Regions from separate parts of the Actinoallomurus vinaceus genome, predicted to be linked through region 2. Evidence: riboswitches for the same ligand, from Rfam matches in the RefSeq annotation. Region 2 holds a riboswitch; each other region holds the start of a gene.
What was found. A riboswitch is a leader RNA that binds a small molecule or an ion and turns the genes downstream of it on or off. The one in region 2 is predicted to bind cyclic di-AMP.
Positions count from the first base shown of each region.

Region 1: another riboswitch for cyclic di-AMP. It lies ahead of ABEA24_RS02280 (C40 family peptidase); the one in region 2 lies ahead of ABEA24_RS23695 (CHAP domain-containing protein).
Region 3: another riboswitch for cyclic di-AMP. It lies ahead of ABEA24_RS43555 (CHAP domain-containing protein); the one in region 2 lies ahead of ABEA24_RS23695 (CHAP domain-containing protein).

Region 1 covers NZ_BAABHK010000001.1:544,371-553,945, forward strand. The annotation lists gene ABEA24_RS02255 (amidase) at 1-440, shown strand, start outside; gene ABEA24_RS02260 (helix-turn-helix domain-containing protein) at 479-1,366, opposite strand; gene ABEA24_RS02265 (alpha/beta fold hydrolase) at 1,645-2,367, shown strand; gene ABEA24_RS02270 (arylamine N-acetyltransferase family protein) at 2,552-3,427, shown strand; gene ABEA24_RS02275 (hypothetical protein) at 3,592-5,076, shown strand; gene ABEA24_RS02280 (C40 family peptidase) at 5,147-6,112, opposite strand; cyclic di-AMP (ydaO/yuaA leader) riboswitch at 6,175-6,313, opposite strand; gene ABEA24_RS02285 (hypothetical protein) at 6,644-7,624, shown strand; gene ABEA24_RS02290 (RDD family protein) at 7,755-8,204, shown strand; gene ABEA24_RS02295 (nitroreductase family deazaflavin-dependent oxidoreductase) at 8,351-8,824, opposite strand; gene ABEA24_RS02300 (VOC family protein) at 8,852-9,262, opposite strand; gene ABEA24_RS02305 (FtsX-like permease family protein) at 9,347-9,575, opposite strand, start outside.
Region 2 covers NZ_BAABHK010000006.1:440,968-450,542, forward strand. The annotation lists gene ABEA24_RS23675 (ThuA domain-containing protein) at 300-1,010, shown strand; gene ABEA24_RS23680 (acyl-CoA dehydrogenase family protein) at 1,014-2,621, opposite strand; gene ABEA24_RS23685 (TetR/AcrR family transcriptional regulator) at 2,608-3,405, opposite strand; gene ABEA24_RS23690 (RlpA-like double-psi beta-barrel domain-containing protein) at 3,659-4,255, opposite strand; gene ABEA24_RS23695 (CHAP domain-containing protein) at 4,410-5,174, opposite strand; cyclic di-AMP (ydaO/yuaA leader) riboswitch at 5,188-5,324, opposite strand; cyclic di-AMP (ydaO/yuaA leader) riboswitch at 5,431-5,575, opposite strand; gene ABEA24_RS23700 (sirohydrochlorin chelatase) at 6,068-6,829, opposite strand; gene ABEA24_RS23705 (phosphoadenylyl-sulfate reductase) at 6,811-7,524, opposite strand; gene ABEA24_RS23710 (PDDEXK family nuclease) at 7,521-7,697, opposite strand; gene ABEA24_RS23715 (nitrite/sulfite reductase) at 7,694-9,349, opposite strand.
Region 3 covers NZ_BAABHK010000018.1:106,440-116,014, reverse strand. The annotation lists gene ABEA24_RS43570 (Orn/Lys/Arg family decarboxylase) at 1-1,548, opposite strand, end outside; gene ABEA24_RS43565 (TIGR03620 family F420-dependent LLM class oxidoreductase) at 1,764-2,645, opposite strand; gene ABEA24_RS43560 (serine/threonine-protein kinase) at 2,867-4,594, shown strand; gene ABEA24_RS43555 (CHAP domain-containing protein) at 4,762-5,517, opposite strand; cyclic di-AMP (ydaO/yuaA leader) riboswitch at 5,529-5,671, opposite strand; gene ABEA24_RS43550 (LuxR C-terminal-related transcriptional regulator) at 6,065-8,869, opposite strand; gene ABEA24_RS43545 (SDR family NAD(P)-dependent oxidoreductase) at 8,949-9,575, opposite strand, start outside.

The DNA.
Region 1 (9,575 bases), on a different contig from region 2:
GCGCCGCCGGACTGAGCGCAGACGACCAGAGTCTCGACGCGACGCGGCTGCGCGCCATGGTGTTCAGCCACCGCGACTGGATCGAGGCCAACAACCATCGCGAACTCCACCGCCACGGCTGGCGGCAGCTGTTCGCCGAGTTCGATGCCGTGGTGTGTCCGATCACGCCCACTCCCGCGTTCCCGCACGACCACAACCCCAATCCGCTGGAACGCCGGATCGACATCGACGGCGTCGGGTACCCGTACTTCGACCAGCTCGTCTGGGCCGGTCTGGCCACTATGCCCGGCCTGCCCGCCACCGCCGTACCAACGGGCCGGTCCCCCGAGGGTCTGCCGGTGGGAGTGCAGCTCATCGGTCCGATGTTCGAGGACCGCACCCCGCTGCGGCTGGCCGAACTGCTCGAGCAGAAGATCGGCGGCTTCCAGGTACCGAAGTAGGGCGTCGTGCGGGCGATCGGCCGCCCGTTCGGCCGGCGTCATCTTCTCGGCGCGCCGGGCGAACGTGAATCCCGGTCGCCCGCGGTGGCGTCTCGAGGCGCAGCCGGTGTCTGCATGACGGAGGCGAGGAGTGCCAGTTTTTCGGCGCTGTCAGTGCCGGGGTCCGGGTGGTAGACGACGAGCTTCTGGCCTGCCGCACCGGCGAAGCCCAGCCTCTCCCGGTTCAGCCGGAGACTGCCGACCTGGGGGTGGTCGATGTGCAAAGGGGAGCCTTCGCATACTCGTACGTCGTGGCGGGCCCAGAGCCGGCTGAAGCGAGGGCTGGCGAGGGAGAGCTCGCCGACGAGCTCGATGAATCGGGGGTCGTCCGTGTCGGTGCCGACGGAGTCGCGGAAGCCGGCGACCATGACCACGGTGGCGTTCTCCCAGTCCGGGTAGAGAGCCTGCTCGGCAGGGTCGAGGAACACGTCCCGCAGGCGGTTGGCTCCCGCCGCGAGACGCGGTGACAGCGCCGTCGCCAAGGCGTTGGCGGCGAGGACGTCGAGGTAGCGGCTCTCGACGTGCGCGGGTAGCGGGAGCGTGGCCACCAGCTTGGCGATGCCCGGAGGGACGGTCTCCTTCCGGGCCCGGCGCCGGTACCTTCGGGGTTTGTCCGCGCCGAGGCGTAGCAGGTAGGCCGTCGCATCGTCGTCGAGTCGCAGCACGCGGGCGAGGGACTCGAGGACCTGCACGGAGGGGTTGCGATCGCGGCCCTGCTCCAGGCGGAGGTAGTAGTCGACGCTGATGCCGGCGAGCATCGCGACCTCCTCCCGGCGCAGCCCCGGCACGCGCCGCACTCCCGAGACGGGGATGCCGACCTGCTCGGGAGTGACGCGCTCACGGCGGGCGCGAATGTAGTCGCCCAGCGGGTTCGGTTCCTCGGTCATGTCTCCACGGTAATTCGGACGATCGCGTGCGTGCCTGGTCCTGCCACCCCCAGGAACGTGGGGGCCCTGGCTCGGTCAGAGCCTGGGCGGCAGCCTGATCAGCGGTTCACCGAGCCGACGCCGACCTCACCGCCGGTATGGACGGTGGCCCACCCGTCGGGGAGACCGCGGCCGTCGTCGGCATGACCATCACCGGCACCGACGCCTTCCAGGAGGACTCGGCTGGTGACCCCCATCCTTCCGCCCCCAGTGCGGACAAGCACAGCAAGGAGCGAGACATGTCAACGTATCTCCTGGTACACGGCGCCTGGCATAGCGGACAGTGCTGGGAGCGAGTGGTCCCGTTCCTGACGTCGGCCGGACATCGGGTGCTCGCCCCGTCGCTGACCGGCCACGGAGACAAGGCGCATCTGCTCAGCCCCGAGGTAGGGCTTGACACGCACGTCGATGACATCGTCACGCTGATCACCGAGGAAGACCTCACCGAGGTGGTACTCGTGGGACACAGCTACGCCGGGCTGGTCATCTCGTCTGCGGCCAACCGAGCGCCGGATCGGATCGCACATCTGGTCTACCTCGACGCGATGGTCCCGGAGGACGGTGAGAGCGCGGCCGACGTCATGCCCCTGACCCAGGGCATGATCGACCTCGCCGCGAAGTCCGATGGTGGCTGGCGGGTTCCGCCTCCGGAGCTGCCGCCGTCCTCGGGTCTGTTCGGGGTCACCGATCCGGTGGACGTCGCCTGGCTGCGCACGATGCTGTCGGATCAGTCGGTGCGTTGCTTCCAGCAACCGGTCCGACTGGACAACCCGGCCGTGAACGGGATCCCACGGACGCACATCCACTGCGTCGCCGGCGTGCCGAAAGGCTATGAACGGAGATCTGTCCCCGCGATACAGCCCAACGGTTCCCCGGCACAGGTGTGGGAGTTGCCGACCGGCCACGACTGCATGATCACCTTGCCGGGCGAGCTCGCCGAGCTACTGCTCAAGCTCGGGTGACCCGCCCATCCGGCGCCGACCGCACCAGCCTGGGATTCCGGGGCGTCGATCAGCGTTAGGTCGGCGGCCGTGAGCAACTCGGGTCGGGCGTCGTACTGGGGCGTGCGTCAGGGCCGCGGCGGGAGCCATCACTGCTTGGCGTACCGCTTCCGCGGCGGTTTACGATGCGTGCCGGAGGTGGCAGATGCCCGCGTTCGACACGGCCGCCTATCTTCGACGCCTCGGCGTTTCCGACCTGGGACCGCCCAGCGTCGCGGGCCTGCGCACTCTTCACACCGCGCAGGTCGAACGCATTGCCTACGAGGCCCTCGACGCCCACCTCGGCCGGCTGACCTCCATCGACCCGTACGACTCCGCCGCGCGGATCGTGGCCGGACGCGGCGGTTACTGCTACCACCTCAATGGCGCGTTCTCCCTCCTGCTGCGCGCCCTGGGCTATGACGTGACCTGGCACCGGGCCGGAGTGCAGGAGCATGATGTCGTGCCTCCTCCGGGTCCGGCGCTCGCCAACCATCTGGCGCTGACCGTGCGCGGCCTGCCGTCCGGGGAATGCCCGGAGGGAGCCTGGCTGGTGGACGCGGGGCTGGGCGACGGGCTGCACGAGCCGCTGCCGCTGCGTGTGGGGGAGTATGTCCAGGGGCCGTTCCGGTTCCGGGTCGGGCGCTCGCAGGTCGAGCCTGGTGGCTGGCGGCTGGAGCACGATCCGCGTGGAACGTTCGCCGGCATGGACTTCGAGATGCGGCCCGCGGTGGTGACCGACTTCCTCGACCGGCATGTGGACCTGTCGACGTCCCCGGAGTCGGGGTACGTGCGGACGTGCACGGTGATGCGGCGCGACGCCGACGGCGTCGACGCACTCATCGGGTGCGTGCTGCGGCGGATCGGCCCCGGCCCGGACCGGCGGCGTGTCCTGGAGACCAGGAGCGAGTGGTACGAGGTGCTGGCGGAGGTGTTCGGGCTGGAGTTGACCGATCTGGGTGCCGCCGGCCGTGAGGTGTTGTGGGCTCGCGTCCGCAGCGCCCACGAGGCTTGGTCCGCCCGTCGCAGCGCGGGTACCTGACTCGCGATGGGGCCGACCAGCCGGCGAGTTCCGCGCCTGGGCGCGTCGTCAACCCTAATATCGAACAGATCTCGACATCGACGGTTGTCAACGCGTACGTGGACCGCGCAGTGCCGTTGAACTGACACTCAGAACGTCTCATCTCCGCCCGAGAGGCGTGTCGAATGTTCGAGCCCCTTGCCATCCCGGTTCGTACGACCCGGGCACGTCTGCTGGGCGCGATCACCGCGCTCGCTATTGCCGCGTTCACCTTCGCTGCCGTCACGCTTGTGGTCGTCGCGAACTCTCACCCGGCGGCGGCGGTGACCAAGCACCGTGTGCTGTTCGACGACAGCAAGGCCGAGACCGCGGGCAACGCCGATTGGATCATCAGTACGAGCATTCCCGACCCGACGAAGCAGAACGCCTCGCCGTCAGTGGAGACGGACTGGACCGGCGCCATCTCGGCCTGGGGTGTGGCCTTGCAGAAGACCGGCAACTACACCCTCGACACCCTCGCCCCAGGCAAGACCATCACCTACGGCGATTCCTCCAACCCCCAGGACTTGTCGAACTTCGACGAGTTCGTGCTGCCCGAGCCCAACGTCCTGCTCAGTACGGCCGAGAAGACGGCCGTGATGACATTCGTCAAGAACGGCGGCGGGCTGTTCCTGATCTCCGACCACACCGGCAGCGACCGCAACAACGACGGCGCCGACTCGCCGAAGATCATTAACGACCTGATGACCAACAACACGGTCGACAGTACCGACCCGTTCGGATTCAGCGTCGATCTGCTCAACATCGCCAGCGGCTACCCGACCGCCATCACTGACAGCACCAACCCGGTCCTGCACGGCCCGTACGGAACCGTGACCGCGGGTGCCCTCTACAACGGCACCACCGTGACCCTGCACCCGGCCGACAACGCAGGCGTCAAAGGCCTGCTCTACCTGACCACCGCGACGCCGGGCGGGACCACCGGGGCCTTCTTCGCCACCAGCACCTTCGGCAACGGCCGGGTCGCCTTCTGGGGTGACAGCTCCGACATCGACGATGGCACCGGCCAGTCCGGCAACACCCTGTACAACGGCTGGAACGACGCCAAGGCGACCGACGCGCAACTCGGCCTGAACGCGACCGAGTGGCTCGCCGGCGCCGGCGACACCACCACGCCGCCCCCGACCTCCTCGTGCACCCCGGCGCAGCTGCTCACCAACCCCGGTTTCGAGTCCGGCTCCGGCGCCGGCTGGACGGCCACCTCGGGTGTCATCAGCACCTCCTCCAGCGAGCCGCCCCGTACCGGCGCCTACGACGCCTGGCTCAACGGCTACGGAACGGCCAACACCGACACGCTCTCCCAAACCGTGACCGTGCCGGCGGCCTGCTCGACCGCCTCGCTCAGCTTCTGGCTGCACATCGACACCGCCGAGACGTCCACCTCGACCGCCTACGACACCCTGAAAGTCCAGGTGCTGGGCAGTTCGGGCACCGTGCTGTCGACCCTGGCGACCTTCTCCAATCTCAACGCCGCCACCGGCTACCAGCAGCACAGCTACAGTCTCGCCGCCTACGCGGGCCAGGCCGTCACATTGAAGTTCACCGGAACCGAGGGGTCGCAGCTGCAGACTTCGTTCGTCCTCGACGACACCGCACTGAACGTCTCCTGACCCGCCTCCGGTCGTCCGTACCCGCGTCCCGGTGGCAGGCCGACCGGGACGCGGTGCGTCGGCCCTCTGATTACGGACGGCCGGCGCCGACGTAGTGCGAGACCCAGTAGGTATTGGACATACTGGCGTACTGCACGTCGGTGCCGGTGTGCGGGGCGTGAATGAATCTACCGCCGCCGACGTAAATGCCTTCGTGGCCAAGGCTGTCGAAGAAGACCAGGTCGCCGGGCTGTAGATCGGACTTGGCGACATGGCGGATGGCGTTGTACTGGTCCGGGACGATGCGGGGAAGATCGACGCCGGCGGCACGCCAGGCCATCATCGTCAGCCCGGAACAGTCGTAGCCCGTCGGGCCTGTCCCGCCAAAGATATAGGGTTTGCCGAGCTGGGCGATGGCATAATTTACCGCTTTGCCGGCCTGGCTGGATGCGGAGCCGGTGGAGCTTCTACTGCTTTTCGAACCACTGCTATTGCTGCTGCTTGTCCTTTTGGTGCTTCCGCTGGGGCTGCCGATCTTGGCCAACAGTGCCTTCTGTTTGGCGATTGCCTTCTCGACGGTGGCTTTCTGCGCCTTCAGTGCGGCTGTGGTCGTGGTGACGGTCTGCAGCGTTGCCCGGGCTTCTTCCTGATCGCGCCGGAGGCGCTGGGTCGATCCCAACAGTGCGGTCATCTCCTGGCTTCGCCTGTTGGAAAGCGCGGTGAAGTTCGACATATTATCCAGCGCCGCATTGGGGTCCTTGGAGGCGAGGACGCTGGTGCTGTCGAGCGTGCCGTTCTTGTAGGCGGCGACGGCCATCTGTGCCACCCGGATGCGGAGGTTCTGATACCTGGGTTTCTCTGTGGCCACTTCATTGTTGATCGCGGAAAGATGCTTCTTTGCGGCGTCCAACTGTGTCTTGGCCTTATCGTACTTATTGGCGAGTATGTCGACCTGGCTGTTCAGCTTCTCCAGTTTCTTCTTCGCTGTCGCCGCAGACGAGCCGGTAGCCGCGTTTGCGCCGCTCGAGGGGAGAAGAAGAGCGGCGCTTACCGTCAAGGCCGCAATGCTTCCCAGGCGGCCAGAATTTATGAGCCGCGAATATGAAGATGTCACGTACGAACTCCTCTCCTCACGCCTACCGGGTTAGCTGTCGGGTTCGGGCGGGAGATGCCCTACCGAGCGCCGGGCGCTGCGGATTCACCCCAAGTACTTGGGTCCCCGGTTCCCTGAACTGCAGGGATTCGGCCGGCGGCCATGGTTTTTGTGTGACACGTGGGACCGCCGAGTGGTGAGGAGTCTAGGGGGTCAATGGGGGCAAAGTCACCGAATCGTGATAAACGGTACGATTTGCGCATGCTTGCTAACGCGATGTAGGCGAACATCGGTGTAGACCCCTCTATGCTGTGCGATCCGCCTACTCGGGCCGCTTGCTTGATTACAGAGCGTTCGCATGGCTTAAGCGGCCAGGTGGTGGAAGGCGAACGGCTCAGCGGTCGACGAGGACGGCGTCCCCGAACGCGGACCACGGGCGGGCATGTCTGGCGATATCCACTGGTCGCAAATGATTCGAGGGAGCATGATGGCCGGGTGATTCCGCTCGGGGAGCGGCGGCGTAAGGCGCGGGAGCAAGCCGCTCGGTTCGACGCCCAGCTGACCGTGTTCGGCGAAATGCTTGCGGTGCACCCGTTCGCCGTCGATCGTCCGGGCTCTACTCACGAGATGGCCGTGGAGTATGCGCGAGCCCTGGACGCCTATGAGGCCGCCAAGCGGGAGGCCGGCCGTGACGTGGCGCTGGCCAGACGCGAACTCGATGCCGGCATGGCCGCGCTGAATCGCCTCAACACCCATCTCGTCGGCACCTCGCTTCCCCAAGCGGGGATGGCGGAGCCGAACGTCCCAACGCCGAAAGCCAAAAGCCGAACGCCCCGAGCGAACGTGACGACGTCCGCCGGTCCAGTAGGTCCGGACGTCCCTCGACCGACTCCCACACAAACGGGTGCGGCGGACGGCCGGTCAAGGCCCCGGCTGCGTGACCGTTACATGCCGGAGCAACTGGCGCTGCGGGCAGGCCTCGTGGCCTTGGTCGTGTACACCCTCGCGGTGATCGCCGTGGGCACTTGGATCATGGCGCTGTGCAGCATCTTGTTTCTGAACGTGGGTCTGGGATTGGCTGGTGGCGGCGGCATATTCGCATGGGCGGTGTTGAACGACATCCGGGGTGCCGTCAAGGGGGGACTCGTCGAAGCCGAGTACCGCCATACCGCCAAGAAAGCCTGGCGCAAGGTCGACGAGGCTCCCTGGGAACAGCACTACGTCTACGTCGATTCCGAAGGCCGGGAACTGATCTACCGGCGTGGCGTGCCCAGCGGATCCCTCAAACCGCTGCCGACTCGCCGGTTGTGGCTTATCGAGGGCGACAGGCCCGAACTGCGGGCCTTCTGGCCACCGCTGTTGAGTCCGCTATCGTTGATCTTCACTGTCCCCCTGTTCCTGGCCGGTGCCGTCGTCAGCCTGGGTGCCGTTCCCGGGGTGCTGATCGCCGCGCTGATGGGCCACTCCTGGGGGTGACACCTGTCGCGAAGCAGGCCCAAGCGTGGGCCGGTTGCTAACGCGGGCGCTGACAACTGACCTGGACGACCTGCCCATCAGGGTGTCCGCACCTCACGCTCGGGGTCCGCAATCGGTAAAGTCGTCGGACATGGCGCGTTCCAAAGTAACGCTCGCGAGTGGCGGACGCCGCATCGGGGCGGCAATCATCGATGGGGTCGTCCTGAGCCCGGTCATAGTCGGATATGCCCTCCTGCCTACCGTGTCGGCGACTCTTTGGCTCGCCGTTTTCTGCTTCGGCTACTTCGCGACTCACCACGTCAGGAGCGGTCGAACCTTTGGCAAGTACTTCATGGGTATCAAGGTGATGAGCACGGACTTCGCTGATATCGGCATCTGGACGGCGGTATGGAGGGCTGGATTCGCAACTCTTCTTGCGTTCCTCACTGCCGGAATCGGCGGAATCATCGACTTGGCGTGGAGTTTTTGGGATCCAGACGGGCAGACCCTGCACGACAAGGTTGCTAATACCTGGGTGATCGTGACAGACCAGGGCGAGGTCGATCCTTACGGGACATCAGATCCTCACCTGCGCCGGTGAAATAGGTCGTCGGTCCGATTCCGACGGGCGGCTCCCAGGTCAGAGGCCCCGATCCCACCCGAGGACGGGGCCTCTCGCATGACTGGGTGACCAACTGAGTGACCAGGACTCGGGCTGATGGCGGATCGCATCCTGGTCGATCGCCGTCACCGCACGGTGAGTCGGATGACCGGGTATTCCCGGTCGGTCTTCTGCTGGTACTTCGCGTAGCGGGGCTGGGCGGTGGTGATGCCCTGCCATGCCTGCTCACGGTCGGTGCCGTCGAGCACGTGCGGCGTCACCGGTACGGCGTCGTGGCCGGGCAGTTCTATCGACGCCCGGTCGGGGTGCGCCATCAGGTTGAGGTGCCAGTCCGGGTGCCGGCTCCCCCCGCCCGACGCGACGATCAGCCAGGCGTCCTCGCCGTCGGCGAACCACGCGAGCGGCGATTGCCGCGCCTGCCCGCTGCGGCGGCCCACCGTGTGCAGGATCAGTACGTCCATGCCCATGAACGTGCCGCGGCCACGTCGGATCTTGCGGTTCATGCGGGCGTTCATTCGGTGCTGCATCCACCGTGACACCGGTCCGGGCGTACCGCGCGTGCGCCCTTCGCGACTGCCCGCCTGCTGGTTCTGTGTCATTGGCTTCCTCCAGTCTCGCCGGACGGCTCAGGGGAGCTCGTTGATGCGGATCTGGTTGCCCGCGGGGTCGCGGAAGGCGCAGTCACGGATCCCGTACGGCTGGTCGGTCGGCTCCTGGGCGACCTCGGCGCCGCCGGCCTGCAGCCGCGCGAAGACGCCGTCGAGGTCCTTGGTGGCCAGGATGATGCGGGCGTACGTGCCCTTGGCCATCATCTCGGCGATGGTGCGGCGCTCGTCGTCGGTGATGCCCGGGTCGGCGGCCGGCGGGTACAGGACGATGGACGTGCCGGGCTGGTCCTTGGGGCCGACCGTGAGCCAGCGCATCGTGCCCTGTCCGACGTCCTTGCGGATCTCGAAGCCGAGGATGTCGCGAAAGAAGGCCACGGAGGCGTCCGGGTCGTTGTGCGGGAGGAAGCTCGCGTTAATGGTGATGTCCATGGCTTTCACGCTAGGCGTGGCCCGATGACCGGCGCTTCTCGATTCCTGACCGGTCTGGCCACTTGTTCCACTGGGGGTCGGCGGCTATCCCTCGCCCGCGCGCAGCACCTCGCTCAGCCGGCGGCGGCGCCGTAGCGCCGACTCGACGGGTACCACCACGGCGACCGCCGCCAGCAACGCGACGGTGACCAGACCGAGCCGTCCCCACGGCAGCACGAGGGCCGGGTCGGCGGCCTGCCCGGTGAGCGTCCGCAGAGCGAGCGGGCCGAACGTCAGGCGCGCGAGCAGCGCCCCGAGCAGTGGGCCGCCCACG
Region 2 (9,575 bases):
CGAGAGGGTGGTCACGGCTCGCCTGATAGCGGGGGCTGTGGGCGGGATATAGAAAACGATTGCTGTCGAATGTAGGGACCAGCCACCGATCAGGCAAGAGGGGCGGGCCGGTTTGTTGCCGGGATGTGTCCGCTGGGTTGCCGCTTCATCGGCCCCGCTCACCTGTCAGGTCATCGGAGTTCGGTTCGGGTTGCGCACGGCCATGGCCGAGACCGGACCCGTGCCGGGATCGCATGTCGACACGGGCATCCCTACGTCGTACCATGGCGTAGAAAACGTTTTCTATCTGTGGAGTACTTATGGCCGGCCGAAGCATCCTCGTCTACACCCGGACGACGGCCTACCGGCACGACTCCATTTCCGCGGGCGTCGCGGCCTTCCGTGAGCTGGGCGCGCGACACCGCTTCTCCGTGCACGCCACCGAGGACCCCGCGGCGTTCACCACGGAGCAGCCGTCCGCCTGGGACGCGGTCGTCTTCCTTTCCACGAGCGGAGACGTCCTGGAACCGGCGGGACGGCAGGCGCTGCGGAGATACGTCGCCGAGGGCGGAGGATTCCTGGGAGTCCATTCGGCCGCCTGCACCGAGTACGACTGGCCCGAATACGGCGCGCTCCTCGGCGCCCGCTTCAACGGGCATCCGGAGATGCAGCCGGGCCTGGTAAAAGTGCTCGACCGGATTCATCCGGCAACAGCCCACCTGCCGGAACGCTGGCACCGGACCGATGAGTGGTACGACTTCCGCGACGGTCCCGCACAGGTCCGGGTGCTGGCGACGGTCGACGAGCACAGCTACCGCGGCGGCCGCATGGGACCACATCACCCGCTCGTCTGGTGCCGTGAGTACGGCGCCGGCCGCACCTTCTACACCGCGCTCGGCCACGCCGCGGAGGCCTTCGCCGAGCCGGACTTCCGCGAGCATCTGCTGGGCGCCCTGCGCTGGACCGCCGGCTGGACCCCCGACGGGTCCGCCGACGGCCCTGCGGCGGGCGACGCCGAGACGCCGGGTTGAGCGCTAGCCGATCTTGGGGCGGGCCCGTTCGACGATGGCGGCGAAGTCAGCGCCCGGAGGGAGGGTGCCGAAGGCGCGGCCCCAGTCGCCGCTGAGGCGGGAGGCGCAGAAGACGTCGGCGACCGCCGGGTGCCCGTGCCGGACCAGCAGGGAGCCCTGCAGCACCAGGGCGAGGCGCTCGACGATTCGCCGGGCGCGCAGCTCGAGCGTCGCGACGTCGGTGAGCGAGTCCTTGACCTCGGCGACGGCGGCGTCCAGACGCGCGTCGGCACCGGCGGCAAGGCCGACCTCGGTGAAGAACGCCTCCACCGTCTCCGGCTCCTTCACCATCGCCCGCAGTACGTCGAGGGCCGCGACGTTCCCGGAACCCTCCCAGATCGAGTTGAGCGGCGACTCGCGGAACAGCCGCGGCATGCCGGAGTCCTCGACGTAGCCGTTGCCGCCGAGGCATTCCAGCGCCTCCGCGGCGTGGGCGGGCCACCGCTTGCAGACCCAGTACTTGCCGACGGCGAGGGCGAGCCGCTTGAACGCGGTCTCGCCGCGGTCGGTGGCCCCGGCCAGGCGGAGCATGAGCACGGTCGCGGCCTCCGACTCGACCGCCAGGTCCGCGAGGACGTTGCGCATCAGCGGCTGGTCGATGAGGTACCGGCCGAACACCTGGCGGTGCGCGGCGTGGTGGGTCGCCTGGACGAGGCCTTCGCGCATTCCGGCGGCCGCGCTGATGACGCAGTCGAGCCGGGTCATGTTGACCATCTCGATGATCGTGCGGACGCCGCGACCCTCGTCGCCGACGCGCCAGGCGACCGCGTCCTCGTACTCCACCTCGGCGGACGCGTTCGACCGGTTGCCCAGTTTGTCCTTGAGTCGCTGCAGGCGGAGGGCGTTGCGCGTGCCGTCGGGCAGCACCCGGGGCAGCAGGAAGCAGGTGAGGCCCTCCGGCGCCTGGGCGAGGACGAGGAACACGTCGCACATCGGCGCGCTGGTGAACCACTTGTGGCCGGTCAGCAGGTAGGTGCCGTCGGGCCGGGGCACGGCCCGCGTCGTGTTGGCCCGGACGTCGGAGCCGCCCTGCTTCTCCGTCATCGACATGCCGGCGAGGATGCCCTGCTTCTCCGCCGGCGGCCGCAGGCCGAAGTCGTACGTGCCGGACGTCAGCAGCGGTTCGTACTGCCGGGCCAGCTCGGGCGCGTGGCGCAGCGCCGGTACGGCGGCATAGGTCATCGAGATGGGACAGCCGTGTCCGGCGTCCACCCGCCAGACGTGGAACTTCGCGGCGCGGGCGACGTGCGCCCCGGATCGTTCGGTCCACGCCCGGGCGTGCAGGCCGTGGCCCACCGCGACGCGCATGAGCTCGTGCCAGGCGGGGTGGAACTCGACCTCGTCGACGCGATGGCCGTACCGGTCGTGGGTGCGCAGCACCGGCGGGTGCTCGTTGGCGAGGCGGCCCCACTCGCGCGCCTGCTCGGTGCCCGCCAGCCGGCCGAGCTCGTGGACGGCCTCGGCCGCCCAGCCGCCGCCTTCGCGGAAGAGCCCGTCCAGGAGGGCGGGGTCGTCGGCCACGTCATGACCGACGAGCGGGGGGACCTGGTTGAAGACCTCATGTGTCGTCATCGACCGCTCCGATGCTGCGCTGGGCGAAGGTGATGAGATGCGCTATCAAGCCGGCCTGCGCGTCCGCGTGGCCGGCGGCATGTGTTCGCGCGTCCGCGCCATCGGCGGCATGCGCCGGTACGTTTGCGTCGTCGGCGGCATGTGCCGGTGCGTTCGTGCTGTCCGCGGCATCTTCCGGTGCGCTCGCGTGGCCGGCGGCATGCACCCGTACGTCCGCGTCGTCGGCGGCGTGCGGCTCGGCGGAACGGCCGGCACCGATCGCGAGGGGGCCGACGAGGGCCTCGCCGATGGCTCCGACGAGCGCCGCGGCGCTGACCTCGACGTCCTGCTCGGGGAGCTCACCGGCGGCGATGCCACGGCCGATGAGCCCGGCGAGGACGGCGGCGTACGCCCGGCGGAAGACCAGGCGCTCGGCGTCGACGGCGGGATCCACCGGCTCGGCGAGGAGCGCGTACGCCATCCGCGGGGCCCGCAGGGCCCGGCCCGCGAACGTCTCGATCACCGCCGCGATCCCCTCCGCCGCCGAGCTCTCCAGCGACGCGGCGCGCGCGAACGCGTCGACCTCGCGCTGGGAGGCCACCCGGAAGACCTCCGCGACCAGGTCGGCCTTTGCCGGGAAGTGGCGGTAGACACTGCCGGTCGCGACGCCCGCTCGCCGGGCGACGGCCGCGATCGAGCAGCCGGCGTAGCCGCGCTCGGCGACGACCGCCAGCGCGGCGGCGCGGATGCGGTCCCGGGAGGCGCTGAGCCGGGCCTCGACACGGGGCGTACGGCGGTAGGGCACGCAAGAATTGAACCGCAGTTCATTCCTTCCGGGCAAGGGCGGCCGTCGGGAAGGACAAGCCCTCGGGAAGGACAAGCCGCCGGGGAAGGACAAGCCGGGAACGGTGAGCTGGGAACGGTGAGCCGCCGGGAACAGCAAGCCGTCGGGAACGGCAGAACGGCGCGGGATCTCCTCAAATGAGGGGATCCCGCGCCGTCCGGACCGGCAGGCGAGGGGGGGAGCGGGTGACGCCCTGCCGGTGTCGAGGGGGCGGTTACGCCTTGCCGGTGGCCGTGGCGTAGCCGGTGCCAGAGTGGCGGTACACGCCGCCCTTGCCCAGTTCGAGGACCTGGAACTTGACCGTGATCGAGTTCGACGCGGTGCCGGTGAGGTGCTGCATCATCTTCTCCGACAGGTCGATGAGCGCCGGCGGGTTGTGCTGCGCGACGGCCCACTCGGCCGGGCCGAAGTCCTCCACGATGCCGATCTCGCTCTTACCGTTGTAGGTGACCTTCACCTTGGTGCCGAGCGGCCAGTACGGGCTGGCGAGCGTCTGGTACGACATCGGCTTGCCGGAGGCCGTCGACGGGTCCCAGAAGGACGTCGCGGTCGAGACGCCGCCGGGCAGGGCCGCCTTCTTCTCCTTCTTGAGGTCCTTCTTGATGCTCACGAACAGCCGGTCCTGGTTCGCCGTGGCGACGCGTTTCTCGGTCTGCTCGGGCGCCTGCGGGGCGGACGCCGCGGGGGCGCTCTGCGCCGAGGATGCCGACTCCGGGGTGTTTCCGTAAGCGAGGGCGGTGGTCACGCCGGCGCCGGCCAGGGTGACGCCGGCGGCCGCGGTGGCGATGGCCTTCGTCGAGAACCTGATCATGGAAATTCCTTTCGGGGGCATGGGGGAACGGGGGCATGAGGGATGGGGGGATCCCAGGGGCGATGCCAGGGGGATTCGAAGGACCGCCCGGGAAGGGGAGGTCGGCGCGCGCCGCATCGCTCGGCGGCGACGCGGCACGCGCCGGCCCGGGCGATTACTGGGCGTACTCCGGGTAGCCGTAGCCCACGACAGAGGAGGTGCTCCGGGTCCGGATCTTCACGGCGTCGTCCGTGTTGCCCTCGACGGTCTGGATGGTGCCGTCGTGGTTGTCCTTGATGACCAGGCCGACGTGGTCGATGCCGTCGACACCGCCGCCGTTCCAGGAGAAGAAGACGACGGCCCCGGGCTTGGGCGCGTTGCCCCAGCGGCCCTGCGAGATGAACCACTTGGCGTGGGCCGGGGTGAACGCGTCAGCGCCCATTCCCTTGACGCCCAGCTGGTCGCCGACCCAGGAGACGAACATGTCGCACCACGAGGCGTTGGCGTAGTCGCCGACGGACCCGCCGTTCTCCGCCACGCCGCGCGCGGCGTACGGGGTGCCCATGAACCACTGGTTGAACTTGCTGCCGCCGGCCGCGTTCTCGGTGGTGCCGACCTGGGAGACGGCGAGCTTCAGCACGTCCGTGGCCGAGGGCAGCCTCTTCTGCACCTGCTTCTGCGGCGCGGCGAGGGCGCGCGTCTTGACGCGCGGGTCGTCGCGCAGGGCGTTGGTCTGGATCGCCCTACCCATACCGGGATTCGGTATCTGCGCGACATGGTGCGCCGCCTGGTGGGTCGCACCGGGGATCTGCGCGGAGAGAGCCGGCCCTGCGGAGGCCACGGTGATCGCGGCCGCGCCGGCGGTGGCGGTGCCGGCGATGACGCCGGCGAGGGTCTTGCGGTTCAGGGTGAAGCGGGGTTTGGCGTGTCGAGGGGACACAGGGGGGTACTCCTTCGGCTTCCATGCCGCTTACCGGGTTAGCTGACGGGTTCGGGCGTGGAAGCTGCCCTACGGCACGATGTGCCGATTCACCCCAGTGATGCGGTGGGTCCCCGGTTCCGCGAGGTGCGGATTCAGCGGGTCGCCCGCTCATGCGGGCGGCTCGAACAAAGAGACACGTCTGCCGTCGCCGGGCTAGGGGTAGCGGTGACGGCCGGTATTCAGATCAGGGCGGACTCGCGGACAAGGTTCTGCTCCTTACTTCCAGTACGCCTACCGGGTTAGCTGACGGGTTCGGGCGTGGAAGTCGGCCCTACGGCACAGGGGATGTGCCGATTCACCCCGGGACTTCTGATGGGTCCCCGGCTCCGTGATCTTCACGGACTCGACGTTGCCGCTCCCGCTCCAAAATGGATCAACGGGTAGTCCACGGGAGTGGCGCGTTTTGGGATATGAACCGTCTCGGCTCTGTACGGAGGCCCTCGCACGCGTCTTCGCGCCGCGCTGTCTGCGCTGGTGGGCCGGCCGTGCCGGCGGATGTCGGGCGGCGCGTGGGGGGCGTCGCCGGACTGAGAGGAACATATCAGACAAATAGCGACGTGCCAAATACCACCGTCGGACATAAGTCACGTGATGGGTGCCACAAAGATCGCTATAAAGATCAATCCGGCAGCCGTTTGATCGACTTTTACCTTTCCGGCCAGAACAATCATGAGTGGCCGCAAAGGGCGATCAGCGTCGCCACATATCCGAACAGCCTTACGGCGCAGGGTATTCCGCGGCCCGTCACGGCAGGTGACCGCCGCCCGGTAGGAGGCGCGCCGGAGCGCCACGGAGGGAAGGTGTCAGCGCGCCACGGAGGGAAGGTGTCAGCGCGCCACGGAGGGAAGGTGTCAGCCCGCTGCCGCGACGCGATCGCCACGCGTCAGGATCTCGCGATAACGCTGCACGGTGATCTCCGCCACCTCGGGCGCGGCGCCCAGCACGGGCGAGACCGCCACCGCCCCGGCCTCCAGGGACTCCTCGCGGACCTTGTCCGCGAAGTAGCCCGGGGCCAGGAAGTAGGACGCCACCGCCACTCGCGGCGCGCCCGCGTCGTACAGCATGCGTACGGCTTCGGCAGGGGTGGGACGGGCCGCGGAGGCGTACGCGGGGACGACGGAGCGCCAGCCGCGCCAGTCCCGCGCCATCCGGCCGATCGTCGCGTTCGCCGCCGGATCGCTGGAACCGGCGGCGGCGAGCACCAGAGCGGTGCCCGGGTCGGGGCGGACGCCGACCTCGGCGAGCCGCCGCTCCAGGGCCCGCGTCATCAGCGGGTGCGGGCCCAGCGTCGCCCCGTAGTGCAGGGTCAGCCGCGGGTGGGCGCTGTGTACCTCGCTGAGCGCCCCCGGGATGTCGGTCTTGCTGTGGTACGCCGCGGTGAGCAGCAGAGGGAGCACGACGGCCTCGTCGGCCCCCTCTCCGACGAGACCACCGAGCGCCTGCCCCGGGGCCGGGGGAGCGTGGTCGAGATACGAGGTCACGACCCGCACCCCCGATGAACGACGAACAAGATCGAGAAGTTCCTCGATCGTCGCCGCCGCACGGGGATCCCGGCTGCCGTGGGCCACCACGACCAGCGGGATCGTCCGCGTGCTCAGAGGTTGATGCCGCATTCGGTCTTTCCGGTGCCGGCCCAGCGTCCGCTGCGCGGGTCCTCGCCCGGCGCGACCTGCTTGGTGCAGGGCTCGCAGCCGATCGAGGGGTACCCGTCGTACTGCAGCGGGTTCACCAGGATGCCGTGCTCCTCGATGTAGTCGTGGAGCTGGGCCTGGGTCCAGCGGGCGAGGGGGTTGACCTTGACCTTCCCGCGCGCGGCGTTCCACTCGACCACGCGCGAGCCGCGCCGGTGCGAGGTCTCCTCACGCCGGATGCCCGTGATCCACGCGAGGTACGGCTCGAGCGCGCGGTTCAGCGGCTCGACCTTGCGCAGGTGGCAGCACAGGTCCGGGTTCCGGCCGTACAGCCGGGGCCCGAGGTCGCGCTCCTGCTCGGCGACGGTCCGGGAGGGGGTGACGTTGACCACGTTGACCGGGTAGACGGCCTCGACGGCGTCACGCGTGCCGACCGTCTCGGCGAAGTGGTAGCCGGTGTCGACGAACAGCACGTCGATGCCGGGGCGGACCTTCGAGGCGATGTCGACCAGCACGGCGTCCTTCATGGACGACGTGACGCAGATCCGGTCGCCGAAGGTCGCGATCGCCCACCGGATGATCTCCTCGGCGGAGGCCTCCTCCAGTGCGTCGGCGGCCGATTCGACGATGTCGGTCAGGTCGAGCGCCGCGGGGGCGCGCTCGTACAGGAGTGTCATGCCGAGCCCTCCCGTCTGGGAGCGCCCGTGGCGCTGAGCGCGCCGAGCCCGATGAAGCGGAGCTTGAACGCGCGCGTGCACGCCCGGCAGTGCCAGCCGCCGTCGCTCTCGTACGGCTCGAGGTCCTCGTCTCCGCAGTAGGGGCAGTAGAAGGGAACGGCTCTCTCGGTCACTTCAGCTCACCTTCCTCCGCACGCTGCACCCACGCGGCGAAGGACTCGCCGTCGTGCCTGCCCTCCTGGAATCTGCGCAGCACCCTCTCCACGTAGTCGGGCAACTCCTCGGCGGTGGTCTTCAGTCCCCGGATCTTCTTGCCGAACTCCCCGCCGATCGAGCCGCCCAGGTGCACCTGGAAGCCCTCGACCTGGTCGCCGTTCGCGTCGGTGACCAGCTGGCCCTTCAGTCCGATGTCGGCGGTCTGGATGCGCGCGCAGGAGTTCGGGCAGCCGTTGATGTTGATCGTCAGCGGCTCGTCGAAGTCGGGCAGGCGCTGCTCCAGCTCGTCGATCAGGTCCATGCCGCGCTGCTTGGTCTCGACGATGGCGAGCTTGCAGAACTCGATGCCGGTGCAGGCCATCGTCTGACGGCGGAACGTCGACGGGCGGACCCGCAGGTCGTGCGCCTCCAACTCGGCGGCCAGCGCCTCGGTCCGGTCCTCCGGGACGTCGAGGATGACCATCTTCTGCTCGGTCGTCGTGCGCACCCGGCCGGAGCCGTACTCCTCGGCCAGGTCCGCGATGACACGCAGCAGGTCGCCGTCGACCCGGCCGACCCTCGGTGCGAAGCCGACGTAGTAGAGGCCGTCGCGCTGCCGGCGGATGCCGACGTGGTCGCGGCGGTCGTTCCGGGGCCCTCCGGGCGCCGGTCCGTCCGCCAGGGCGTACCCGAGGTACTCCTTCTCCAGGACCTCGCGGAACCGCTCCGGGCCCCAGTCGTTCATCAGGAACTTCAGCCGCGCGCGGTGCCGGAGGCGGCGGTAGCCGTAGTCGCGGAAGATGCCCGCGATGCCCGCCCAGACCTCGTGGACCTGCTCCGGCCGGACGAACGCCCCGAGCCGCTTGGCGAACATCGGGTTGGTGGACAGGCCACCGCCTGCCCAGATGTCGTAGCCGACCTCGCCCTTGTCGTTCACCACGCCGACGAACGCGATGTCGTTGATCTCGTGGATCGTGCACTGCGCCGTGCAGCCGGACAGCGCCGACTTGAACTTCCGCGGCAGGTTGGAGAACTCCGGGCGGCCGATGTACCGGTCGTGGACGTCGTGGATCTGCGGCGTCGCGTCGATGACCTCGTCGGCGTCGATCCCGGCGAGCGGGCAGCCGAGGATGACCCGTGGCGTGTCGCCGCAGGCCTCGGTGGTGTCCAGCCCGACCGACTCCAGGGCCTCCCAGATGGCCGGGACGCTCTCGATCTCGATCCAGTGCAGCTGGATGTTCTGCCGGTCGGTGATGTCCGCCGTGCCCCGGGCGTACTTCGAGGAGACGTCGGCGATCGTGCGCAGCTGGTCGAGGTTCAGCTGGCCGCCGTCGATCCGGACGCGCAGCATGAAGTAACGGTCGTCGAGCTCTTCGGGCTCGAGGACCGCCGTCTTACCGCCGTCGATGCCGGGCCGGCGCTGCGTGTACAGGCCGTACCAGCGGAACCGGCCCCGCAGATCCGCGGGGTCGATCGAGTCGAAGCCGGCCTTGGCGTAGATGTCGATGATGCGACGACGGACGTTCAGTCCATCGTCGTTCTTCTTGTTCTCTTCGTTCTTGTTGAGCGGTTCGCGATAGCCCAGGGCCCATTGGCCCTCGCCTCGTTTCCGCTGCTGACGGGGTGGCATCGTGCGCGTCCTCCGTGGTGAGTGGACGCGAAGCACGCCGGCAGGTCGCACTGCTGGCTCAACGCTGAGCTAAGGGGGTGACACCGGCATACCGCGCGCCAATGAGGCAGTGGCGGTGATCAGGCGTCAACGACAGATGGCGCTGCCCACACGGAGGTAGTCAACGTGCCGGCGCATAACCAGCAACGGATTCGCAGCAGCCATACACCGATGATGACATGTGGTT
Region 3 (9,575 bases), on a different contig from region 2:
GGGCCGCAGCGTCCAGCAGCCGGGCTCGGTGGCCAGCAGCTCCGGGGCGGCGTCCTCGAACGGCACCGTGGCGCCGGTGCGCGGGTCGGTGACCTGGGGAGGCTGCCACACGCCGAAGAACCAGTCCGGGCGGGTGCCGTCCTCCCGGATCCGGTGGGCCAGCCGCACCATCGCCTGCCGGAAGCGGATCGCCTCGATGATCGCCTCGCCGGTCAGGAAGGAGCCCGACGGCCCGTCCATCATCGCCGCCGCGACGTCCAGGGAGGCGATCATCGGGTAGAGCGGCGACGTGCTGGCGTGCATCAGGTACGTCTCGTTGAGCCGGTCGTAGTCCAGCGGCGCGCGTGGCGACGGGCGTACGTGCAGCATCGACGACTGGGACAGCGCCGCGAGCAGCTTGTGCGTGGACTGCGTGGCGAACACCGTCGGGCGTACCGGGCCGGGCAGGGACCCTTCGTCGACGGCCATGCCGTAGCGGTGCTCGTAGAGCGGGTTGAACCGGGCGTAGGCGAACCAGGCCTCGTCGAAGTGCACGCGCGGGACCGACGCGCCCAGCAGCTCCGCGACCCGGACCGCGTCGTAGCACAGGCCGTCGTACGTCGAGTTGGTGATCACCGCGTAGGTGGCCTCGGGGCCGGCCGCCCTCGCCGTCATCGGATGGCCCGCCAGCCGGTCGCGTACGGCCGGTCCGGACAGCGCCTCGGCCGGGATCGGCCCGGCGAGGCCGAGCCCGTTGCGCTCGGGGACGAGGTAGACCGGCCGGGCGCCGCTGATGGCGAGGGCGTGCTGGATCGACTTGTGGCAGTTGCGGTCGACCAGCGCCAGCTCGTCGCGGGCCACCGCGTGGTGGCCGACGATGCGGTTGGCGGTCGAGTTGCCGTTGACCACGAAGAACGTCCGCTCGGCGCCGAAGATCCGGGCGGCGTTGCGCTCGGCGTCGCCGATCGGCCCGGTGTGCTCCAGCGGCGAACCCAGCTCCGGGACGGAGATGGACAGGTCGGTGCGCAGCAGCCGCTCGCCGTAGTAGTCGAAGAACGCCCGGCCCACCGGCGACTTCAGGAACGCCACGCCGCCGGCGTGGGCGGGGGTGTGCCAGGAGTAGCGGTGGCGGTCCTCCAGGTGCCGCAGCGCCTCGAAGAACGGCGGCAGGATCCGCTGGGAGTACTCCTCGGCCGCGTGCGCGATGCGCCCGGCGATGAAGTCGGGGGTGTCCTCCAGCGGGAAGACGTAGCCCTGGATCACCTCGTACACCCACAGCGGGACGTCGCGCGGCTCGTGCTCGGCGGTCAGCAGGAAGACCGGCAGCCGGTGGAACCGGCTGGTCACCGCCTCCATGATCTCCTCCGCGCCGGGGGCGTCCCACGTCGCCAGCACCGCCGTCAGCGTCGCGTCCGAGCGGATCACCGCCAGCGCGTCGGCGCTCCGGTGCGTCCAGCGGACCTGCAGGTCATGCTCGTCCATCGCCGTACGTAGGCGGCGCAGCTGCTCGGCGATCGCCGAGTCCGCGTCGGGTCGCTCGTCGACGGCGACGAGAATCATTCGCTCCATGGCAGGACCTCCACGACGCCGGGGGGAACGCCGGCCGGTGCCGTGACACACCGGCCGACGGCCACGTCTTGTAGCCGAGGCAATGCGAAACGTAACAGTATCGACGGTTGACGGATAGTGTCCGTCAGATACCTGAGAGTGACTGTCGCGCCAGTGCATTCGCCCCCGGAGGTGAGCCCCCTGTGGTGAGCCCCCTGTGGGTCAGGCTGCCGCCGTCAGCGGGGCAGGAGCGCGTCGCCGAGCATCCGCCACTGCGGCATCGCGGACCGGCCCGGCTCGACCCCGATCACCTGCACGGCGACATGGTCGGCGCCGGCGTCGATGTGGGCGTGGAGCTTCTCGGCGATGGCGTCCAGGTCGCCCCAGAAGACGAGGTCGTCGACGATGCGGTCGCTGCCGCCGCCGGCGATCTCCTCCTCCGAGTAGCCCAGCCGGCGGAACTTCGCGACGTTGTACGGGGTGGTCAGGTAGGGGTGCAGGTGCTCACGGGCGATCGCGCGGGCCTTGCCGGGGTCGGACTCGAACAGCACCGCGTGCTCGACCGCCAGGAACGCGTCCGGTCCGAGGATCTCCCGGGCCTGCGCGGTGTGCGCCACGTTGACGTGGTAGGTCTGGGCGCCGGCGGCGCGGTCGCGGGCCAGTTCGAGCATCTTGGGCCCGTACGCGGCCAGGATGCGGCGGATCGGGGCCTGCGGGACGGGGTTGGGCGTCTCGACGGCGTCCATCTCGTCGAGGTACTCGACCATGGCCGCGAGGGGCTTGACCCCCGGCCGCGGCTCGCCGCCGAATCCCAGTCCGAGCACGTGCCGGTCGGGGTACGCGTCGGCGAGGAGGAGAGCGGCGCCGTACGCCCACCGGGCCCCGCGCGACCAGATCTGGGCGATGCTGTTGACGACGCGGATCCGCTCGGTGCAGGAGAGCAGGTAGGCCGCGTGGGTGAGCGCATCCCGCCCGAGGAGTTCGGGGAACCAGAACGCCTGCCATCCCTGCTCCTCGAGCTCCTGGATCGACTCGCGCATCCGCGCGGCCGACCGGTGCTCGAAGTCGAAGGTGTAGACCCCGAACCTCCCGAGATCCAGGCCGTCGACGCCGCCCATCGCACTCTCCTTCGTTCACGCCACCGATCAGAACGCATCGAACTATCGCAGAATTACGATATGAGGCGCAAATCGCACTCCACCGCCCACCGAGTGTGAGATCCGTGACGCGCTGTCCCGGCTCGGTTGAGCTGACGCGGTCTCCGTTGGTCTGGCGTGTTCGGCCGTTGTCTCAATAGACCTGACACAAGGTCGATCGCGTCGGTTGGAACCTGGTCACGATGGTCGGCGCCGGGTGGCTCTGTCGGCTCGCGACTGAATCTTCAAAGAGACATCTTTGTTTGCTAAATTCGGGGCATGCCCGTTCCGTGCCTCCACGCTCTGCCGGTGTCCGCTGCGAGGTCGCGGTAATGCCGATGGATCCGTTGCGGCCGGGTGACCCGGCCAGGGTCGGTGACCATGTGCTGTCGGCGCGGCTGGGTGCGGGTGGAATGGGAGAGGTGTTCTTCGGTCGCTCTCCCGGTGGCCGGCCGGTCGCGGTCAAGCTGGTCCATCCGGTGTACGCCGCCGACGGCGAGTTCCGGCGCCGCTTCAAGCGGGAGGTGGAGGCGGCCCGCACCGTCGGCGGTTTCCACACCGCGCCGGTGGTGGACGCCGACCCGGACGCGGACCGGCCGTGGATGGTCACCGCGTATGTGGCAGGCCCCTCCCTCGCCGAGGCGCTCGCCGAACACGGCCCGCTCCCGGCGGTGACGCTCCGCACCCTGGGCGCGGGGCTGGCGGACGCGTTGAAGGCCATCCACAAGGAGGGACTGATCCACCGGGACCTGAAACCGTCCAATATCCTGCTCGCCGCCGACGGGCCCCGGGTCATCGACTTCGGGATCGCCCGCGCCGTCGACGCCTCCGGAGCCACCGCCCGCGTCGGCACGCCCGGGTTCATGTCCCCGGAACTGCTGACCGGTCAGCCGCTCACGCCGGCCTGCGACGTGTTCGCTCTCGGCCTGGTGCTGGCCCACGCGGCCGGGGTGCGGCCGTTCGGCGAGGGGCCGGTCGAGGCGCTCAACTACCGGATCGTCCACCAGGACCCCGATCTGACCGGCCTCGACGGCGGCCTGGCCGACGTGGTGCACGCATGCCTGGCCAAAGACCCGGCCGGCCGTCCGACACCCGCCGCCCTCATCGGCCTGTTGTCGGATGGGGGCGAACCTGGCCCGTGGCTTCCCGGCGACCTCCAGACCATGGTCGCCACACGTCTGGCACCCGCGAGCGAACCACCCACCGGCGGCCCGCGCACCCCATCTCACACCCCGTTCGACGGCGGCGCGAAGAGCGTGAAGCAGGCGTACCGCTGCGCCGAGTGCGGCTGGCAGACGTCCAAGTGGGTCGGGCGCTGCGGGGCGTGCCAGGCGTGGGGCACAGTTGACGTGGCGGGCGCGGCCAAGCCCGCACGGGTCGTGACGCCCGGCGTCGTCTACCAGACGACTCTGCGGAACGACGCTGGCAGCTTCTTTTCGGGGCTCGGCGGCGTAGTCCTGTGCTGCTTCGGATGGTATGGGGGTGTCATTCGTTCTCCCCGCCCAGTCTGGTTTCTGATAGTAGTCGGCGCAATTTTTGGGCTGTTGGGGGTCTTCCTCATGTATGAGGCATTGCGGGGGAGCGCACGCAGACTGGTGATCACCGCGTCCGGCTTGGACGTCACCGTCGGCGAAGAACGCCACGCCTACGAGTGGGACGACGTGGCCAAGGTGACCATCATGAGACACGAGGATGGCGAAGCCTATATCTACGTCTACCCGAACCCGCATTGGAGCCCGCCTAAGAACGCCGAAGAAGGTCCAGGAAATGGCTGGGTCCCTGTGGGCCGCATTGACGAGTTCGGCACCCCCCCGAAAATCGTTGAGAAGGCGATCGCCCACTACGCCGGACCGGTCTGGGAACCTCCACCTGACTCCCTGTTGGAAGCCGACTCGGCCGACGTTTGGCGCCCGGACACCTCCAGGTCGTGATCACCGAGTCCGGTGATCACCGGCATCGCTCGCCGTGACGCGGCCGAACACCCCGTGGACGAGGCCGACCCGCATGGATCGCGTCCCCGAAGGGACGCTCGGCCGGGCCGATCGCGCCGACGCCGGACGTCAGAGGGTCCGGCGTCGGCGCGGGGAGGCCGCGGTCGTCAGCCGTACTGGGGATAGCCGTAGCCGACGACCTGGTCGGTGCTGCGGGTACGGATCCGCACGGCGTCGTCGGTGTTGCCCTCGACGGTCTGGATGGTGCCGTTGTGGTTGTCCTTGACGACCAGGCCGACGTGGTCGATGTCGTCGATGCCGTGGCCGCCGTTCCAGGCGAAGAACACGACCGCGCCGGGTTTGGGAGCGCTTCCCCAGCGATGCTGCTGCTGGAACCACCGGGCGTGCTCCGGGGTGAAGGCGTCGCCGCCGATTCCCTTGACGCCCACCTGCGCGCCCACCCAGGTGACGAACATGTCGCACCAACTCGCGTTGGCGTAGTCGCCGATCGACCCGCCGTCCCGCTGGACGCCCCTCTTGGCGAACGGCGAGGACATGAACCACTGGTTGAACTTGGTGCCGCCGGCGGCGGTCTCCGTCGTGCCGACCTGGGAGAGGGCCAGCTTCAGCGCGTCGGCGGCGGTCGGCACCTTCTGCGGACGATTCTCCTTCGGTTTCTTAATGGGCCTGGCGTCCAGTCCCCGGCCGGGAATGGGCCACTGCTTGGCCTGGCTCGCCGGGGGGAACGGGATCGCGGCCGAGGCGCCCACGGCATGGTGGGGAAGAGCAACGGTGGGTGACGCCTCGGCCGGCCCGGCCGCGGTCAAAATGATCGCGGCCGCACCGCCTGTTGCGATGCCGGCGAAGGCAGGAATGAGACGGACCGCGGACGGCGTCTTCTCGGGTCGGGGGACACAGGGCACCGGGGGAACTCCTTGGCTTCCATTCCGCTTACCGGGTTAGCTGACGGGTTCGGGCGGGAAGCTGCCCTACGGCACGAGGGGACGTGCCGATTCACCCCGGGACTTCTGTGGGTCCCCGGTTCCGCGGGGGGCGCGGATTCAGCGGGCCGCCCGTACGACGGACGGCGTCAAAAGAGGATGGGGGAATGGCCGCCATTGTGATGGCGGCGCGCGGTTTGGAGATGAACCGGCTCGGTCGAGCGCGCCCCGGGCACGCGTCTTCGCAAACGCGCTATCGCCTGGGACGACGGATTGGCCATCGCCGGCGGATATGCGGGCGACGCATACGAGGCGCCGCGAGAGTTATAGGAACATAGCAGGACAAAACACGCGCATAACACTAGGCAATTATGTGATCTGGGTCACTTAATCGCCGAGACTGGCGCTACGAAGCCTCGCAGAACACAACTGGTGTGCATCTTGCGACTATTTCGCCTAATGAGATTAGAAAGGCCATTTGTCGCTGAATGATGCTGATGTGACGGGAGAGGCCAGTGTTCTCCCGCGATCAGTCGCCGACCTCCACCGCGAGCCGGGTCAGCTGGACGCGGGAGGCCACCTCGAGCTTGCGGAAGATGTGGCGCAGGTGGAAGGCGACGGTGTGCGCGCTCATGAACAGCTGATCGGCGACCTCGCGGTTGGTGAGGCCCTGGGCGACGAGCTCGGCGACACGGCGTTCGGTGTCGGTGAGGCTGGCCCAGCCGGAGACGGGCCGGTCGGCCCGGCTCCAGTGCCGGCGCCGGATGCCCAGCCGCCTGAGCCGGCGGCGGACCCGAGCGGCGTCGCGCACCGCTCCGAGGGCCGAATAGCCCGCCAGCGCGGCGTCCAGGCCGCCGATGGCCTCCCGGCGTGTCCCGGGGCCGTCCGCCGCGAGCAGGCCTCCCAGATCCTCCGCCGCCGAGGCGCGCGCCCACGGGTCGGCGTATCGTTCGGCGGCGCGCCGCAGGGCGGCCCGATCACGGTCGAGCAGGCCGCGCGCGTGCGTCGCGGTGACACCGACGTCGGCGAAGACAGGGTGGTCCGCGGCCAGCCGGTCCATCGCCGCGACCACCCGCTCAGCGTGGGCCCGGTCGCCGAGGGCGAGCGCCGTCCGTACGAGCCACGGCGCCGCGGTCGGCTCGCCGACCAGGGTCCAGCAGTTCGCCGCGGCCTCGTCACAGAGCCGTACGACGGCCTCCTCCGCCGCTGCCGGCCCGTCGCGGGCGACGGCAAGCTGTGCCCGCACGAGATGGAACCCGGCCTCCGCGTGCGGCGATCCGTACTGGGACAGCGCGGGCCGCTCCGCCTCGGCGTACCGCCACGCCGCGGTCAGATCGCCGGCCCGTAGCGTCGCCGCGACCAGCACCGCCAGCGCGGACGACGTCAGCAGGTGCGGTCCCAGGTCGCGCGTGCTCGCCAGGGCGGCCTCGGCCTCGGCGACGGCCTCGTGGAACCGGCCCCCGGCCAGGTCGAGACGGGCGCGGATGACGCCGGGCGCCGCCGCCCAGGCCAGGTTCCCGGTCGTTTCGGCGTCCTCCGCGGCGCTCCCCATCACCGCGCGGGCCTCGTCCAGCCGGCGGACGTCGGTCAGCAGCATCGCCAGGATCATCCGGGGGTGACGGCCGCGCGCCTCCGCGGACCTCGCCCGCCGTACGGCCTCCCGGGCGAGGCGCAGTCCGTCGGTCAGCCGCCCCGCCTCCCAGTCGGACAGGGCCAGCCGGATCAGAGCCCCGGTGATCAGCAGGTCGCCGTGCCCGGCCGTGGCGGACACGATCCGATCCGCGTGGGCGCGCACACCCGCGTCGTCGCCCACCCCGGCCAGCGCGTCGAGCAGGGCCAGTTCGGCTTCGTCCCGGAGGTCGCGGGGCACGCCCTGATGGGCGAGGACGGCGGTCGCCTCGGCCGCGGCCTCGGCCGCCCGCCCCCGGAGCTGCAGGAGCCCGGCGCGCAGACAGTGCAGCCGGAGGTACGAGGCGTGCGACAACGGCCGGGTGAGCAGCGAATCCGCGAGTTCGGCGGCCTCTTCGAGGCGGCCCACCGCCGTGAGGACGTGAATCGCCGTCAGCGTCCGGGCGGGCCAGGCCGGCTCCCGGGGGCCGGTCAGCCGGAGGGCATGCGTGGCCAGGTCCGCGGCCGCTCGCGGAGAGGCGGGGATCACCTCGGCGATCGCCCGGTCGAGTACGGCCAGCGCCCGGGCGTCGCCCGCCCGGATGCCCCGGATGAGGTGGGAGGCGGCGGGGAGCACGGCCGTCCTGCCCCGCCCGAGCAGGAGGTCCCCGATCTGCCGGTGCAGCGCCCGCCGGACCGGCGCGGGCACGGTCGCGGCGGTGATCCGCCAGACCAGGTCGTTCCGGAAGGCGAGCTCGTCCGGTCCGGCGACCAGGAGCCCTCGGGAGAACGCCTCGTCGATCCAGGGCAGGAGGGCGGCCGGTGTGGTCCCGAGCAGCTCGGCCGCGTCCTCCGGAGCGAACGACCGTCCGATGATCGCGGCGACGCTCAGCAGATGACGTGTCGCCGGGCCGACGGCGTCGAGACGGCGCCTGACGTCGTCCTCGACCCGGCCGGGGAGCCGTACGGCCACGAGCCGGGCGTGCCCGTCGACGATCCGGACGGCCCCCTCGTCCAGCAACCCGGACAGCAGTTCGGTGAGCAGCGCGGGGTCGCCCCCCGCCTCGCCGGCGAGGCGCAGAACGTCCGCGCCGGGGACGCCGCCCAGCACGTCCGCCGCGACCTGCCGTACGGCGGCGTGGTCGAGCGGGCCGATCGTGAACCGGACGGCGCCGTCCCGCTCGAGCAGGTCGAACAGGCGGCCGGCGTCCGTCGCGCGGTCGGTCGTGCGGCGGGCCAGCAGCCACACCACCGGGGCGGCGGCGAGCCGCCGCGAGAGGGTCCGGATCGCCGTCAACGCCACCGGATCCGCCCACTGCAGGTCGTCGAGGCTCACCATGACCGGACCGGCTCCGGCCCGTTCCTCCAACTCCGAGCCGAGTCTCTCGACGATCCACGACTGCTCGTACGCCCACCGGACCGGCCCTTCGCCGTCGACGACGTCGCGGCCCCCGAGCGCGGAGAGCAACGGCTCGAAGGACGTCGGCGGCCCGAACTCCCGCCCCTCCCCGGCCACCGTCGAGAACCCGCGCTCCGCCGCCGCCCGCGCCGCCACCGCGAGCAGGAGGCTCTTCCCCGCCCCCGCCTCGCCGTCGACGAGGAGAACGCCGGACCGGCCGGCCCGTCCGGCGCCGAGAAGGTTCGTGACGGCGTTCCACACGTGTTCGCGGCCCCGCATCACCTTCCCGTCGACGGCCGCCTCCACGTAGGACGGCACAATCGCCATGAAATGGGCGTACCCGCTGTGCCGCCCCGACGACCGTCCGACCACCTGGTCATCGGCGCGGCCGATCACTCCGGGGGCGTCAGTAGCCGCTCGCCGCCGGGGCGTTCTGGGCGGCGTCCACCGGGATGTTCGCGCCGTTGACGGCCCTGGCGTGGTCCGAGAGCAGGAACGCCACCACCTCCGCCACGTCCTCGCCGCTCGGCAGCGCTCCGCCGGGGAACTCACCCAGGAAACGCTCATAGCGCTCGGGTTCACGCTGCCGGAACTCGTCCCACCCGCCGCCGGGGATCAGCATCGAACCCGGGCTGACCGTGTTCACCCGGATCCGGTCCGCAGCCAACTCCCGGGCCAGCGTGCTCGCCATGTAGATCTCCGCCGCCTTGGCCGCCCCGTACTGGGTGTTGCGGCCCGGCTTCCACCCGGAGATCGACGACACGATGACCACGTCTCCCCGCCCGCGCGCCCGCATGTGCGGCACGCAGGTCCGGATCGCGTGCGCCGAGTGCCCGACGTTCAGCTCGAAGGTCCTCGTCCACTCCTCCGGCGTCGAGTCCATCAGCCCGCCGCCGAACGCGTCCCCCGCGTTGGTCACGAGCCCGTCGAGACCGCCCAGCGCCTCCGCGGCCGCGTCGACGAAGGCCCCGAGTTCGTCCGGCACGGTGACGTCGCACGAGCGGGCGAACACCCGGGTCCCGTACTCGGCCTC